DNA from 2 places in the Arsenicibacter sp. R0_47 genome. Region 1 is predicted to be linked to the other one. Evidence: riboswitches for the same ligand, from Rfam matches in the RefSeq annotation. Region 1 holds a riboswitch; the other holds the start of a gene.
What was found. A riboswitch is a leader RNA that binds a small molecule or an ion and turns the genes downstream of it on or off. The one in region 1 is predicted to bind S-adenosylmethionine.
Positions count from the first base shown of each region.

Region 2: it holds a riboswitch for S-adenosylmethionine, as region 1 does, so the genes downstream of both, AC23NW_RS12780 (O-acetylhomoserine aminocarboxypropyltransferase/cysteine synthase family protein) here and metH (methionine synthase) in region 1, are expected to answer to the same signal.

Region 1 covers NZ_JBYFCJ010000011.1:128,175-136,183, reverse strand. The annotation lists gene pseB (UDP-N-acetylglucosamine 4,6-dehydratase (inverting)) at 1-380, opposite strand, end outside; gene AC23NW_RS19085 (hypothetical protein) at 384-1,289, opposite strand; gene AC23NW_RS19080 (GNAT family N-acetyltransferase) at 1,367-1,942, opposite strand; gene AC23NW_RS19075 (Ppx/GppA phosphatase family protein) at 2,578-3,459, opposite strand; SAM riboswitch class I at 3,554-3,727, shown strand; gene metH (methionine synthase) at 3,819-7,595, shown strand; gene AC23NW_RS19065 (Hsp20/alpha crystallin family protein) at 7,747-8,009, opposite strand, start outside.
Region 2 covers NZ_JBYFCJ010000005.1:312,969-320,977, forward strand. The annotation lists gene AC23NW_RS12740 (glycosyltransferase family 87 protein) at 1-616, shown strand, start outside; gene AC23NW_RS12745 (DciA family protein) at 609-935, opposite strand; gene AC23NW_RS12750 (NAD(P)-dependent alcohol dehydrogenase) at 1,147-2,103, shown strand; gene AC23NW_RS12755 (Crp/Fnr family transcriptional regulator) at 2,100-2,678, opposite strand; gene AC23NW_RS12760 (DoxX family protein) at 2,792-3,199, opposite strand; gene AC23NW_RS12765 (winged helix-turn-helix transcriptional regulator) at 3,320-3,658, shown strand; gene AC23NW_RS12770 (DsbA family protein) at 3,697-4,611, opposite strand; gene AC23NW_RS12775 (winged helix-turn-helix transcriptional regulator) at 4,782-5,081, shown strand; SAM riboswitch class I at 5,285-5,401, shown strand; gene AC23NW_RS12780 (O-acetylhomoserine aminocarboxypropyltransferase/cysteine synthase family protein) at 5,561-6,859, shown strand; gene AC23NW_RS12785 (homoserine O-acetyltransferase family protein) at 6,930-7,979, shown strand; gene AC23NW_RS12790 (SGNH/GDSL hydrolase family protein) at 7,987-8,009, shown strand, end outside.

The sequences.
Region 1 (8,009 bases):
ACTACCCGCTTAACACCGTTGTCCAGCGCCGCATTGATCACGTTTTCAGCACCGAATACGTTGGTTTTAATGCACTCCATCGGATTGTATTCCGCCGCTGGTACCTGCTTGAGCGCCGCCGCATGTACAATGATGTCGATGCCTTCGCAGGCCCGTTTCAGCCGCTCACCATCGCGCACATCGCCGATGAAAAAGCGAATCGACTTGTAAACCGATGTCGGGTAGTGCTGCGACATTTCGAACTGTTTCAGCTCATCCCGCGAATAAATAACCACCCGCCGTACGTCCGGATAGCGCTTGTAAACCATTTCCACGAACTTCTTACCGAATGAGCCGGTGCCACCGGTAATCAGGATCGACTTATTATTTAAATCAAGCATAGATTATGATGCTGCGTTAGACTTTTTTAACTGCACCCGTTCCAGGGCGTCGATATAACTCTTGCTGCTGGCATTCAACAAACGAACGCCGAGGTAGTCTGCGTATTCCCGCAAGACCTCATAGCCCCGGAAGGCTTTATGGAGCGATAAAAACTGATCCGCCATCGAATGGGTTTTCGTCCGGTGTTTATCGGCGTAAACCGGCACATAGGCCACATCTTTCGGCTTATCGTAAAAATGCATCTGCTGCATCAGCAGCTGATTCTGCTCATCGATTCGGATTTGCTCATGCCACGACTGGTCGGCGCCGAACAGATAAACCGCATCGAATTGCCGGCTCAGCATCAGAAACAGGGCGGATACAATCACCGTCTGCGACTGCCCGATACCAAGCCCGGCCTTATATAAGCGGAATCTGAACCAGCGGAACCCCTTGATGACGCTGTAGTTAAAATACACCGGTTTAATGTTTGGATTGCGCGCCTCAATCGTGTTCATGATGTAGGAACCCTTCGCAAAGCGGGGTACATACAGGTGCATCGGCCAGTCGACTGAGGCCAGAAACACACCAAGCGTCTGCCTGATATCCTCGCGGTCGGTTGTCTGCTCGGTAAAGACAAAGTAATTCGGATCGGCAATCACATAGTCCTGCGGCTTCAGCTGCAGAAAATACGGCGAATGCGCAAAGTTATTGACACAGACAATTTCGGTCTGTAGTATAAAATGGAGGTCTTTTTCCAGGGATGTATTCAGGGAAGGACCATTACCGAGAACCGAGCATACGGCTTTTTGCCGGGCAGGAAGACGAAACCGAAACGATGATTGAACCAGAATTTTTAACAGCGAAATCAGTGAGTTAGCCAGATCGGTTAACCAGGTACTCAGTGACTTATAAATTACCTCTATCATGCAAGCGTGCTGCCCTGCCAGTTTGGATTAACAGGACAAAATAAGCGAAAATTCAGGAAACGGGCATAGTTCAGGGTTCATAGCCGTTTTTCAACAGTCAGCTTAGGTGAGGGTATCCCACCCATATTGCGTTTAAACCGCATCAGGCCGGGTTTGGGCAGTTGCTCCTCATCCAGCGAAACGCCAAGATCCAGCAACCGGATTCCCTGTTCGCAGCAATAGTGATATAGCCCGTGAATCAGCATAACCATCGGGCTGAACCGGCGATACTGTGCGCTGTCGACCGGCAGAAAATGATACAGAATCGTATCACTGACCCGTACGCAGACGCTCATAGCCGCCCACTCACCACCCGCCTCAACCACAAACACCGGAAAACGGTCAGGCATTCCGGTCAGTAGCCGGCGCAATTGTTCCGGCGCAATGGTCAGCGGGTATTGCTGCCCGGCCCGCCGCTGCTGCCAGTAGGCAATTATCAGGCCGGGTTGCGGTTCGGTCAGTTGCCGGAAGGTAAACCCCGCCCGTTCGGCTTTCCGTAACCGCTGCATTTCCTGGGCTGCCATGCGGCAGCTGAGATTTTCATCCGTAACCGGTATATAGTGTGCTACAGGATCTGCGATGATCCGGAAGTCTTTTTTTAACAACCGTTCCATAAAATATGCCGTTTGTTCCGGCGCATAACAATTGGGAGGCTGTTTAATCAACACCGATTCAATTGCCAGCGAACGCATTACCGATTCGATACGCTCAATTAAACTATCCAGTATGCTAGCCGGCAATAAAATAGTACTTTCAAGCGACCCGAACGGAGCCGAAAACGGGCTGTACCAGCGGGACGATTGCTGAAAGAATGTACAACGTGCAACCGGTTGCCCGGTCTGCTGGTCTATGATACAAAAATGATGAAATGCCTGGTTTCCCTGTGTCCGCAGGTGCCGATCGTCATTATACAAAAAACCAGATGCCCCAAATGAAGTTAACACTTGGGAAGAGTCATTTTCGTAATATTGGATAACATAAGAACTAACCATGTAACTATCTCATGATCAGCAAACACAACAACAACAACCCGGTTTACTTACATTAGTAATAAAAACCGCAAATTGTGTATAAAATAGATAATATGGTTGATATTGTTACCCTGCCGGTAAGCCCTCGTCTAATGATCAGGCGCTTATTCTGGTAAGCCTAAAGAAAGTGTAAATAGAGAGAATATGTCGGAAGAAACCCCGGTGATGCTATCGCCGGGGTTCTTTGTTGTATCAAGCAAGTGTCATGCCAAAGCATACTACTTCTTTTTTTTGCATAACTGCTGGTATGCCAGCTGAATAAGTCCGTCTTTTAAGCCCAGATCCGGAACAATAATTTCGGTAGCATCGGCCCACCTCATCGCCGACAGATAAATCTCGGCGGCCGGCAGAATGACATCGGCCCGGTCGGGATTCAGCCGTAGTTTATTAATCCGGTCTTCCAGACTGTATTGGGCAATGTATTCCTTGATCCGCTCAATTTCGGCGATGGTTGTCGATAGCTCAGACTGTTTCGAGGCCAGATTAAACAGCTTGCTGATGTTGCCGCCCGTCCCTACCGCAATGACCTCCTGCGACCGGTCAACGTTCTCCTCAATCCACTCATGCATCGACCGCCAGGCCCCTTTTGATTCTTTGCCTTCCAGCAACCGCACCGAACCAATTTTAAACGAACGTGAATTTATTTTCTCCCGATCCTGATAGAGGTTCAGCTCGGTACTGCCGCCCCCGACGTCGATGTGCAGAAACTGACGGTTATCCAGCGCCTGTACGACCACATTGTTAATCAGCTCGGCTTCCCGCTTGCCGTCAATAATATGAATTTTGATGCCGGTCGATGCTAAAATCCGGTCTGCCACCTCAGGGCCGTTTTCCGACTCCCGCATGGCCGATGTTGCACAGGCCATGTAAGCTTCTACCTCATGCAGCTCCATCAACAGCTTATAGACCTGCATGAGTTTGGTCGTACGCGCTTCGCTCTCTTCTGTCAACGCGCCGAACGAGAACACATCGTGGCCTAACCGTAACGGAAACCGGACGTACTCGACTTTTTTAAAGCTAGTGACATCGCCGTTGTGCAGAACGTTTGAAATCTGGAGACGGGCCGCGTTAGACCCTATATCAATGGCTGCAATTTTCATAAATCGTGAAGTGATAAAGGCATCAACCTTTTACGAAGCCCCAAAAGTAGTCTATTTTTGGCTATGACGCTTACACTGTGTACTTTTGCGGAATTGCTTATCAAGAAAGACCGAGGGACCGGACCCAACGAAGTCTTAGCAACCCTTTTTTAGTATAACATACCTGAACAATAACCAATAAGCCCTGATAATTGATTATTGTCCGGTTGTCTTTTTACTAAAAAAAACGGTGCTACGTTCCACCCCAACGAATGGGGACAGATAAGTTGCGTTACGCTCTCGCCCTTTCTGTTAAGCCTGAAATGCTAGCTTCACCAAACCCGCTGCCTTTAGCAGACGGGTTAATGACAAATGCCGTTTTGAAGAAGATTAACGAACTCCTGCAAAACCGTATTCTCGTACTCGATGGCGCCATGGGTACGATGATTCAACGGTACAACCTGACAGAAGCCGACTATCGGGGCGAACGTTTTTCAGATTGGGCTCACGATCTGAAAGGCAACAATGATCTCCTGTCGCTGACACAACCGGCGATTATTCAGGAAATCCACCGGCAATATCTGGATGCCGGATCCGACATTATCGAAACCAATACCTTCAGTGGTACGACCATCGCCATGGCCGACTACCACATGGAGTCACTGGCCTACGAGCTGAACTACGAATCGGCGCGCATTGCCAAAGAAGTGACAGTTGCCTATACCCAACAGGATCCGGACAGACCACGGTTTGTCGCCGGTGCGATGGGGCCAACCAACCGCACGGCCAGCCTGTCGCCCGACGTTAATAACCCGGGTTACCGCGCCGTAACGTTCGATCAGCTGGTCGATGCCTATTACGAACAGGTAGCCGGGCTGGTCGAAGGCGGATCGGATATTCTGCTGGTCGAAACTATTTTTGACACCCTGAACGCCAAGGCGGCTCTGTTCGCCATTGACAAATACTTTGCTGATAAAGGGCAGGAACCGTTGCCAATCATGGTATCCGGAACGATTACGGATGCCTCGGGCCGAACCCTTTCCGGTCAGACAACCGAAGCATTCCTGTACTCGGTCTCACACCTGCCGCTGCTAAGCGTGGGGCTGAACTGTGCGCTCGGTGCCGAACTGATGCGCCCGTATATTCAGACACTCGCCAAAGAAGCCCCGTTTTTTGTCTCGGCCTATCCGAACGCCGGCCTGCCGAACGAATTCGGCGAATACGACGAAACACCGGCCAGTATGGCGTCGCAGGTCGAAGATTTTATCAAGTCCGGCTTTATAAACATTGTCGGTGGTTGCTGCGGATCAACGCCAGACCACATTGCGGCCATTGCACAGGTTGCGGCGCGTTACCAGCCACGGCCGTTCCCGCAGCCGGAGCCCTACCAGAAACTCAGCGGTCTTGAACCGTTAAAGATTACGGAAAACACCAACTTCGTCAATATCGGCGAACGGACGAACGTAACCGGGTCAAAGGCTTTTGCCCGCCTCATTAAATCGGGTGACTACGACGCAGCCTTGTCCGTAGCCCGTCAGCAGGTGGAAAACGGGGCGCAGGTGATCGATGTAAACATGGATGAGGGCATGCTCGACTCCATCGAAGCGATGACCACCTTCCTGAACCTGATTGCTGCCGAGCCGGATATTGCCCGTGTTCCGATCATGATCGACTCCTCGAAGTGGGAAGTCATCGAAGCCGGTCTGAAATGCGTGCAGGGTAAAGCCATCGTAAACTCGATCTCGCTGAAAGAAGGCGAAGACATGTTTATCGAGCGGGCCAATCTGGTGAAACGCTATGGAGCGGCCGTGATTGTGATGGCGTTTGACGAAGCCGGTCAGGCCGATAACTACGAGCGCCGGATTGAAATCTGCGAACGCGCCTACCGCATTCTGGTCGATAAGGTGCATTTCCTGCCGCAGGACATCATTTTCGACCCCAACATCCTGACCGTAGCCACGGGCATTGAAGAGCATAATAACTATGCCGTCGACTTTATCAACGCGACCCGCTGGATTAAGGAAAACCTGCCGCTGGCCAAAGTGTCGGGCGGGGTGTCCAATATTTCGTTCTCGTTCCGTGGCAATGAGGTGGTTCGCGAAGCCATGCACTCGGTTTTCCTGTACTACGCCATCAAGGCAGGCATGGACATGGGGATTGTCAACGCCGGGCAGCTGGCAGTTTACGACACGATTCCGGCCGATCTGCTGGAGCGTGTGGAAGATGTGATCCTGAACCGCCGCGACGATGCAACCGAGCGGCTGGTTACGTTTGCGGAAACGGTTAAGGCTAAAGGTAAGGAAATTGTTCAGGACAATGCATGGCGCAATGAACCGGTCCGCGACCGGCTGAAGCATGCGCTGGTAAAAGGCATTACCGATTTCATCGACGAAGACGTGGAAGAAATCCGGCAGCAGGTAAGCCGCCCGCTGGATGTGATCGAGGGTCCGCTGATGGACGGCATGAACGTAGTCGGTGATCTCTTCGGCGAAGGAAAAATGTTCCTCCCACAGGTCGTTAAGTCGGCGCGGGTGATGAAAAAAGCCGTTGCCTACCTGACTCCGTTTATCGAAGAAGAAAAAGAAGGCGGCGCAGCAGCAGCCGGTAAAGTCCTGTTAGCCACCGTAAAAGGTGACGTACACGACATCGGCAAAAACATTGTTGGTGTTGTATTAGGGTGTAATAACTACGAAATTATTGACCTTGGCGTGATGGTGGCGACCCAGAAAATTCTGGACGAAGCCCGTAAACAGAACGCCGATATCATTGGCCTGAGCGGACTGATTACGCCGTCGCTGGACGAGATGGTGGGCGTTGCCAAAGAAATGGAACGGCAGGGCTTTACGATTCCGTTGCTGATCGGCGGGGCCACGACCTCGCGCATTCACACGGCCGTAAAAATCGACCCACACTACTCAGGGCCGGTTATCCATGTACTGGATGCCAGCCGGAGTGTACCGGTCGCCGGCCGCCTGACAAGTCAGGATATGGCCACGCGCGAGGACATTTTCAAAGAGATCAAGGCGGAGTACGTCCGTATCCGCGAGGATCACGCCAAGCGCCAGAAAGAAAAGAACTCGCTGTCGATTGACAAGGCCCGTGCGAACCGTACCCAAATCGACTGGTCAACCTTTGAGCCGGTAAAACCTGCGTTTCTGGGCAATCAGTACTTCCACGATTATTCACTGGCTGAAATCGCTAAATACATCGACTGGACGCCGTTTTTCCAGACCTGGCAGCTACACGGCAAGTACCCGAAAATTTTCGATGACGCAACCGTAGGAACGGAAGCGCGGAAACTGTTCGATGATGCCAACGCGCTGCTGAATGAAATCATCAGCAAGAAATTACTGACCGCTAAGGCGGTGGTTGGGTTCTTCCCCGCCAATGCGACCGAGGACGACGTGCTGCTGCATGAGTTTGAAGAAGTTGTACACGAAACCCGTTGCGAACGCCACGGTTCACACCGGCATATCGAATATAAGCTGAGCGGACAACCGGCCGTAACGCCGAAAGAAGCCGGAGAGCTGGTTTACGATACCAAAGCCGTCCTCCATTTCCTGCGTCAGCAAAACCAGAAGGCACTGGGTCTGCCCAACATCAGCCTGGCCGACTACATTGCACCGCTCGACAGCGGCCGCGAGGACTACATCGGCGGTTTTGCCGTAACGGCGGGCATTGGTATAGAAGCGCTGCTCGAAAAATATGACCGCGACCACGACGATTACAACAGTATCATGGTGAAGGCCCTGGCCGATCGTCTGGCCGAAGCCTTTGCCGAACTGATGCACGAGCGGGTACGGAAAGAATTCTGGGGCTATACACCACAAGAGCAATTCTCGAATGACGAGCTGATTAAGGAAAACTATCAGGGGATACGGCCAGCGCCCGGCTATCCGGCCTGTCCGGATCACACCGAAAAGGCAACCCTGTTTGACCTCCTCGATGCCAACCAGATCGGGATCGAACTCACCGAGAGCTTTGCCATGTATCCGGCCTCATCGGTAAGCGGGTTCTACTTCAGCCATCCTGAATCGAAGTATTTTGCCGTGGGTAAAATCACGAAGGATCAGGTGATTGACTACGCTCACCGCAAGCAGATGAGCATCGGCGATGTGGAACGCTGGCTGGCTCCCGTGCTGAGCTACGACGCCTGATAAAACAAAAGGCCGTTTCCGGAGAAACGGCCTTTTTTTATATATCTACAGGGCTGTGTGCCCCGAATACGGGAAGATAAATTCCGAAGGTTCACGCATGATTTTCAGTTGAGTATCAAAATCCGATGCCAACCGTTTCGGAGCACTCCATTTAGAATAAATCCTTGATATTAATCCGACGGTGCAGCTGTTCTTCGTTCTTAAACGGAAGGTGCACCATTACCTTGCCTTCTTCGTACAAGGCTTCGATCTGGTCGGCGTTCACGAAGTCCGGAATATCCAGAACCCGGAGAAACATCGGAACGGCCAGGCGCTGCGGGATAGCATCCTCTGCGTCGTTGTCATCCTCCTGAAAATGAGAATTACTGACCAGCAGCGTGTATATAACCAGTTTATTTCCTTCAACCAGGACGT
Region 2 (8,009 bases), on a different contig from region 1:
GGCAATGGTCATCTGGATGGTCATTTTTGCGCTGTTGCCGGCTACCGTTGTAACATTTGCAGAACTGGGAGCTGAATATCAGGCATGGCTAAAGATTGTACTTGTCAGTAAGCTGGGCTTGCTGGTGTCGGTGCCGGGCATTCTGGTGTACTGGTTCGATATGGCCAAAACCGATGAGAATCTGCGGATTGTCGAAGCGGTTGGCATTACACTGTTTCTGTTACCGTTTTTACGGTTTAAGCAATGGAAAATGCCGGTTTACCAGCAGTTGATGATTGCCTATTTCCTGTTGTTTGTAATTATTTTCAACAAGATGGCAGAGTCGCCGACGTATGTGCTGGCTGTGGTAGGAGTCGCCATCTGGTGGGTAACGGCCGCCGAACGCAATACGCTTGACCGGGTCCTGCTGGCATTGGTTGTGGTCTTTACCTCCCTGTCGCCGACGGATTTATTCCCGCCATTCGTACGTGACCAGTACATGAACCCATACAGCATCAAGGCCGTTCCGTGTGTGCTGGTCTGGTTGCGGATGCAGTATCAGTTATGGACAATCCAATCGTTTCAGGAGAGGGGACATACCGGTCGTGTACCGGAGCCGGAAGCAGTAATTAAATAAAAATGACGTCTTCGATCACGTCGGTGCCCATGTCGGAGTTAATCAGCTTGATCATCTTCTGCTTGGCATTGACCAGCTCACTGCGGAGGGGGGCCGACGTGATTTCAATATACAGAACCCGTTCGCGGACGTAAAGCCGGCCGGTTCGCGAAGCAATGGCCGATCCCATCATTTTCTCCCAGAACGCTTCCAGATATGTCTCATTAAAGCGGGCCTGAAGCTGGTACGACTTCAATAACATACCAATGGCATCTTTAACGCTCGTTACATCGGAGCGGCGGGAGTTTGCGTCTTTGCGGAATCGATATACTTCGTTCATCAGAAAATCTTGCTTAAAACAAAAGTACACAACAGCCGCTGTTACGCCAAAGTTTCAGGTCTGAATGTTCCGGCAACATAAAGTTGCAGTGATCTTGTAATGCAAACCTTGCTGTTATCGGTTAAGGAAAGCCATTTCTTAACCCAAGTCAATGTATAGCGGAAGGGAACAGGGTAGTTTTGCTCCATCAAAATCAATGTGTGAACAACAGATGAAAGCAATTGTATGCCCCGCTTACGGCACCCCTGATGTACTGACTTTACAGGAAATACCAACCCCGGAACCCGGTAAGGATCAGGTACTGATACAGATTACGGCAACGGCCGTGAATACAGCCGATTGCCGGTTACGGCAGGCAGATCCGTTTGCCGTTCGTTTTTTCTTCGGCCTGACTAAGCCCAAATATCCGGTTTTAGGTGGTGTTTTTTCCGGAACAGTTGTGAAGACAGGCAGTGCCGTGACCCGGTTTAAGGTGGGCGATGCAGTCTTTGGGTCAACGGATCAACGGTTCGGGGCCTATGCAGAATATATTACCCTGGCCGAAACAGAGTCTATTGCCTTGAAACCGGCGTTTTTATCCCATGAACAGGCGGCAGTTATTCCGTTCGGGGCAACAACAGCCCTGTATTTTATCCGGAAAGCGGCCATCAAGCCGGGGCAAAAAGTATTGATTTATGGTGCCTCCGGTGCGGTGGGTTCGGCGGCGGTGCAGCTTGCCCGGTACTTCGGGGCTGAGGTAACCGCGGTTTGTAGTGCGGCCAACGCAGATCTTGTCCGACAACTTGGTGCGCAGACTGTTATTAATTACACCCGGACCAATCTGGCATCCGTAACGGAGAAGTATGATGTAGTGATGGATACCATCAATAAATTACCGGTCAGCGTTGCATCCGGTTTATTGAACGGGCAGGGGACCCTGATTTTGAGTGCGGCTCAACTGCCCCAGCTGCTTCAGGGCATATGGCAGACAATGGGTAGCCGCAAAAAACTGCTGATGGGTATGGTTACCGCTACTCCGGCAGACCTTGCCTTTCTGAACGAACTCATTCAGACCGGCGCATTAACAGCCGTGCTCGACCGGACATATCCGATAACCGACATGGCAGACGCGCACCGGTATGTGGAGGCGGGGCATAAACGCGGAAACGTGGCGATTCGCATCGATTAGTGCTTCTGTAAAAGCCGTTTCCGGATCCGGCTTAAGGACTCGGGCTTTATGCCTATGTAGCTGGCAATCTGGTACTGCGGAATCAGCTGAAACAGATCGGGGCGGGAAGCCATAAGCCGCAGATAGCGCTGTTCGGGGGTTTCGGTCAGGTAGGTGGCGAGTATTTCCTGTTGTTCCGCAAAAACTCGCTCCATAATTTTTCTGGAAATGGTCTCAAACTTCGGAAATTGCCGGTAAAGTCCTTCTTCCTTATCCCGATTCCCGACGATTACGTAGGAATCGACGCAGGCATCCAGAAAATGGGCAGCGGGTACCTGTTCGTTCAGGCTTTTGATCGAAACGACCCACTGCTCATCGGTAAAAAAGTTACTGGTCTTCTCAACCCCGTCAACCAGGTAGTACTGCCGGATGCAGCCTTCCAGCACAAAGTAAGCTTCGGCCGAAATGTCGCCTTCTCGCAGCAGTATTGTGCCTTTTCTGACATGCTCAATATGAATTGTCGCTGCAATGGCATCGGCTTCTTCTGGCGTGAGCGGCATAATCCGCTGGAAATAATTCAGTAGTTTCTGATGCATGGGTGTACTGACTGAGTGCCAGGCACCGATGTGTGACCATACCGGGGGCGGCGGTTGTAAATATACGAAAGCTTATGCAAGCCGGGAAGAATTTATAGTGCGCTGGAAACCAACTATCCTGCTCCATGAAACTTTTTAAACCGGCTCCACGCCACAAACGCAGCCATAAGGGCAAAGGCAAGATTTGGGGTGATGAGTCCGGCTTCTCCGCGCTGAATGTGAAATACCGTGGCGCAGATCATCAGGACAAAGCAGCCCGCCGCAGCTGTCGGTGTCAGTATGGGTTTGATGCGCAAGAGCGCCGGCAACAGCAAACCAAGAGCGCCGAGCAGATCAAGGATCGCGGTAAATGTAAGCAGTGTTTTTGATACCTGACCGGTCCAGGGCCACATCTGTGCCAGTTGGCCGGCGGGTTGCAGGAGCTTCATGAAGCCGCCCCAGCCGAAGCTGACCGCGAGCAGTACTTGTGCCACCCATAAGGCAATGGTGAGCCAGTCCGTTTTTTTTGATTGATTTGTCATGCGTAGTCTGTAGTTGTGTACGGACAAAACTAGCTACCTTTACTTTCTGCCGGATAGTACTATCCCGTCGGATAGCGCTATCCGGTGAGATAGCGTCGCGAATGAAAACTAGCGGAAACTATGCTGACTACGGGAGGATGCCCCAAAAATATGCTGTCGATCAAAGATGCGCTCGAAGCACTGGAAGGAAAATGGAAGCTCCTGATTTTGTTTGCCTTGTCATCGGGGCCGAAGCGGTTTAAACAGATTTCGGCCGAAGTGGGCGGGATAACGGATAAGGTGCTGTCGAAGGAGTTGAAAGCTTTAGAGGCCAATCAGCTGATCCGGCGGCAGGTGTATGATACGTTCCCGCCAACGGTTGAATATTCGGTTACACCCCACGGCTTGTCGCTCGAAAAGGTGATGGAAGAACTGCATTACTGGGGCCTTGCCCATCGTAAGCAGATTATAGGAAAATGAGCGTCCGGCAATCTGCCGGACGCTCACCGGCGGAGGGGTTAGCGGGTAGTCCGTTTCCAGAGTACGCCGTTTTTGGTGACCAGGCTGGTCAGTTCCTGTTGGTGGACTAGCCGGAGCAGCTGTTGGTCGGCCTCCTGAACGGAGAGACCGCTTAGTTCAGCAAATTCACGGGTTGTGAGGGTGGGATAGGTAGTGAAGAGGTACTGCCAGGTGGTTTCGTACTGGTGTTTTTCCGCCTTCGGGTACAATTTGGTGATGCCCGCTTCATAAGTAGCATACGGTTTAAACCCATAGATGAATTCCCGGTTGCCGGCCGCGTCGGTGATATAAACGCTCGGGAAGCCACGGACGCCCAGTTTCCGGCCCAGTTCCAGATCTGCTCTGAACAGCTCTTGTGCCGGACCTTCATAGTCCAGTTTCAGTTTCGCCGCATCCAGACCAGCTTCTGCGGCAGCTTTCGACAGGTGTTCCCATTTGGTGATGTTCTTTTTCTCCAGAAATACCATTTCACGGATAATACGGAGAAAAACAAGGGCCTTTTTCTCATCCTGAAGCTGCGCAGCCTTGAAGGCAATTGAAGGCGGATAAGACGAGTGTAGCGGATCTTCGAGCCATACATCGCCGTCAATCGGCATCTGGTAGTACCGGCTTACTTCGTCCCAGTGGTGGGCTACATCCGACGGTTTGCTGATACCACCGCTGTTATAACTCCAGTCGGGCAGCAGGCCTCCCATGTGATAATCGATATGTACATCAGTACCATATTCGAGTTTGAGCTTGCGTAACTGCGGCTCAATTCCCCAGCAGGTCGAACAGATAGGGTCAGTAAAATAGGTGATTGTCAGGGGTTTCTTATCGACCTGGACGTTGACCGGTGTGGTTGCCGTCTGAGAGGCCGGTAGCTCACAGATACCTGTTTCGGGATCGCAGAGCAGGGGATTATTGCTTACCATAACGTTCTTATTGGTTTGTCCGTTGCAACTGCCAGACAGTGCACACAGTAGCATGAAGCAGGCAAAAACGGCTTTTAGCATGGTTTTGTATTAACTTTGATACAAAGTTGGAACAATACACCGGCCATGTCAATTAGTCAGAAAAAGTTGACCAGGTAGCAAAAAGGAAAATGGAAGCGAAGGACGAATGCCCTGCACAAGGATTATTAAGAGCTGTTTCGGGAAAATGGAAACCGCAGATATTTCAGCTGGCGGCCGAGTCGCCGGTGCGGTTTAACGCCTTGCTGCGGCAGTTGCAGGGGGCAAACAAGCAATCGCTTGCCAATGCGCTGAAGGAGATGGAGGAAGAGGGGTTGCTGGATAAATCCATTGTGAGCGAGAAGCCCTTACACATTGAATATACACTGTCGGCCCGCGGTCAGTCGCTGATTCCGGTTTTCCGGCAGCTGGAGCGGTTGCTGGAGCAGTAGGGGCTGGTGTTGGCTGTTTTGTTGGCTAGTGTTGGTACGACTAATACACGATAGTCTCCCATTGTCCTGATAGCATTGTCATACCACCACTGACAACCTTCACGCCGCACTCCGGAAGCGGTTAAATTTGCATTCAAGCGTTTTCTGCCGTATACTTGCGGCATCAAGTCAATTCGAACGTGCCTGACACTCCGGCACGGATTGATTTATACAGAAGAGGGGAGAGATCGGGCTCTGTAAACCTCTGGCAACCTACCGCATGGCAAGGTGCTAATTCCCGCCTAAGACAACCGCACAAGCGGCGTTAGGGACTATAAATCGTTAACAACATGATCAACTATCGACGTTGTATGCCCCTCAGGGGCCTATGAACCTGTACCACTGTCTGTCTGAAATCGGGAGCGTTTTCAGTAGACCGGCGCCTGCATGTGCTTGTGCTGCATGTATAGTTCATCATTTCTTTTCATTTTCCTATAATCATGGCCGATCAATTTCATTTTGACACCCTCCAGCTTCACGCCGGACAAGAGGTAGACCCAACAACCAACTCACGGGCTGTACCCATTTATCAAACCACGTCGTATGTATTCAACAGCTCGGAGCACGGAGCTGACCTGTTTGCCCTGAAGGCGTTCGGAAACATATACACCCGCATTATGAACCCGACAACTGACGTGTTCGAAAAGCGGGTAGCGGCCCTGGAAGGCGGCGTGGCTGCACTGGCCGTGGCATCGGGACAGGCGGCGCAGTTCATCGCGCTGAACAACATCCTGAATGCGGGGGATAACTTTATTTCGACGGCATACCTCTATGGCGGTACCTACAACCAGTTTAAGGTCTCATTCAAACGCCTCGGTATCGACGTTCGCTTTACAGAAAACGAAAGCATCGAGAGCTATGAAAAGCTGATCGACGACAATACCAAAGCCATTTATGTTGAAACCATCGGCAATCCGGGCTTTAATATTCCGGATTGGGAAGGGCTGTCGGCACTGGCGAAGAAACACGATATTCCGCTGATTGTCGACAATACCTTCGGGGCGGGTGGTTATCTGTTCCGGCCCCTGGAACACGGTGCGGCGGTTGTCGTCGAATCGGCAACGAAGTGGATCGGCGGTCACGGAACGAGCATCGGCGGGGTAATTGTCGATGGCGGTACGTACGACTGGGGTAACGGCAAGTTCCCGCAGTTCAGCCAGCCGTCGCCGGGCTACCACGGACTGGTCTTCTCTGACGTATTCGGGGTAAACGGGCCGTTCGGCAACATTCAGTTTGCGATCCGGGCACGGGTGGAAGGTCTCCGCGACTGGGGTCCTGCCATTTCACCGTTCAACTCGTTTATGCTGTTGCAAGGCATTGAAACACTGTCGCTCCGCGTTGACCGGACGGTGCAGAACGCCCTCGCTCTGGCGCAGTGGCTGGAACAGCACGAACTGGTTGAGTACGTAAACTATCCGGGACTGGAAAGCAGTCCGTACCACGAGCGGGCAAAAAAATACCTTAAACGCGGATTTGGCGGGGTGTTTATGTTTAAGCTGAAAGCGGGTAAGGATGCCGCCGACCGCTTTGTAAACAGCCTGAAACTCCTGAGTCACCTGGCCAACGTCGGGGATTCAAAATCGTTGATTATCCATCCGGCCTCGACAACGCACCAGCAGTTGTCGGAACACGAGCAGGCGGCCGCCGGTGTAGAACCGGGCTTGCTGCGTGTATCGGTTGGTACGGAGCATATCGACGACATTAAAGCTGATTTTGAACAGGCCTTTGCCCAGCTGTAGGCCTGCGGCATATTGTTAGATCTACCTACGGTCAGCCGGCGAAAGCCGGCTGACCGAAACTGTTTAAGTTTTGAACTACTTCGACTACAAATATTCTTTCCCTCTCGAAGCGGGCGGAACGTTGCCGGGCTTTCGGCTGGCTTATACCACCTATGGTACGTATAAGCCTGAAGATCCGAAAAATGTGATCTGGATCTGCCATGCCCTTACCGGCAATGCCGATCCGGCCGACTGGTGGAGCGGGTTAGTGGGTCAGGGAAAGTTTTACGACCCGGCTCAGCATTTCATCATCTGTGCCAACGTCATTGGCTCCTGTTACGGGTCTACCGGCCCGCTCTCGGTTAATCCGGAAACGGGCGAACCGTTTTATCACGATTTCCCGACCATTACCATCCGTGACATGGTCAACGCACTGGACCTGCTGCGGCAGGAACTGGGTATTGAAAAAATATACAAGCTTATCGGCGGTTCATTGGGTGGGCAACAGGCGGTTGAATGGGCCATTCTGCACCCGCGCCTGGTCGAAAACCTGATCCTGATTGCGTCTAATGCGGTTTTTTCGCCCTGGGGCATTGCCTTTAATGAGTCGCAGCGGATGGCGATTGAAGCCGATCCGACCTGGTTCGAACGCCGCGACGATGCGGGCGTGAATGGTATGAAAGCTGCACGCTCGATGGCTCTGATTTCGTACCGAAACTACGATACCTACGGCTTTACACAGGCCCTCGATAACAACGAGCAACTAACGGATTACAAGGCTGCCAGCTACCAGCGGTATCAGGGTGAGAAAATTGCCGCGCGTTTTAATGCCTTTACCTATCGGGTTCTGACAACGGTGATGGATTCCCATAACGTGGGCCGTAACCGGGGCAGTATCCTGAATGCCCTGGCACAAATTAAAGCCAATACGCTGGTGGTCGGTATCCGCTCGGATATTCTGTTTCCGCCGTCGGAGCAGCAGTTTCTGGCCCGGCATATCCCGAATGCGGTGTATGAAGAAATTGACTCGCTGTACGGACATGACGGGTTCCTGATTGAGTTCAAGCCGTTGGCGGGACTGATCAGGAAATGGATGAACAGCATCGGACAGGCAAAGAAAAAAGAACAGCAAAGCGCGTAACGAGGGAATGTTCTGGTACGAAGAAGAAGT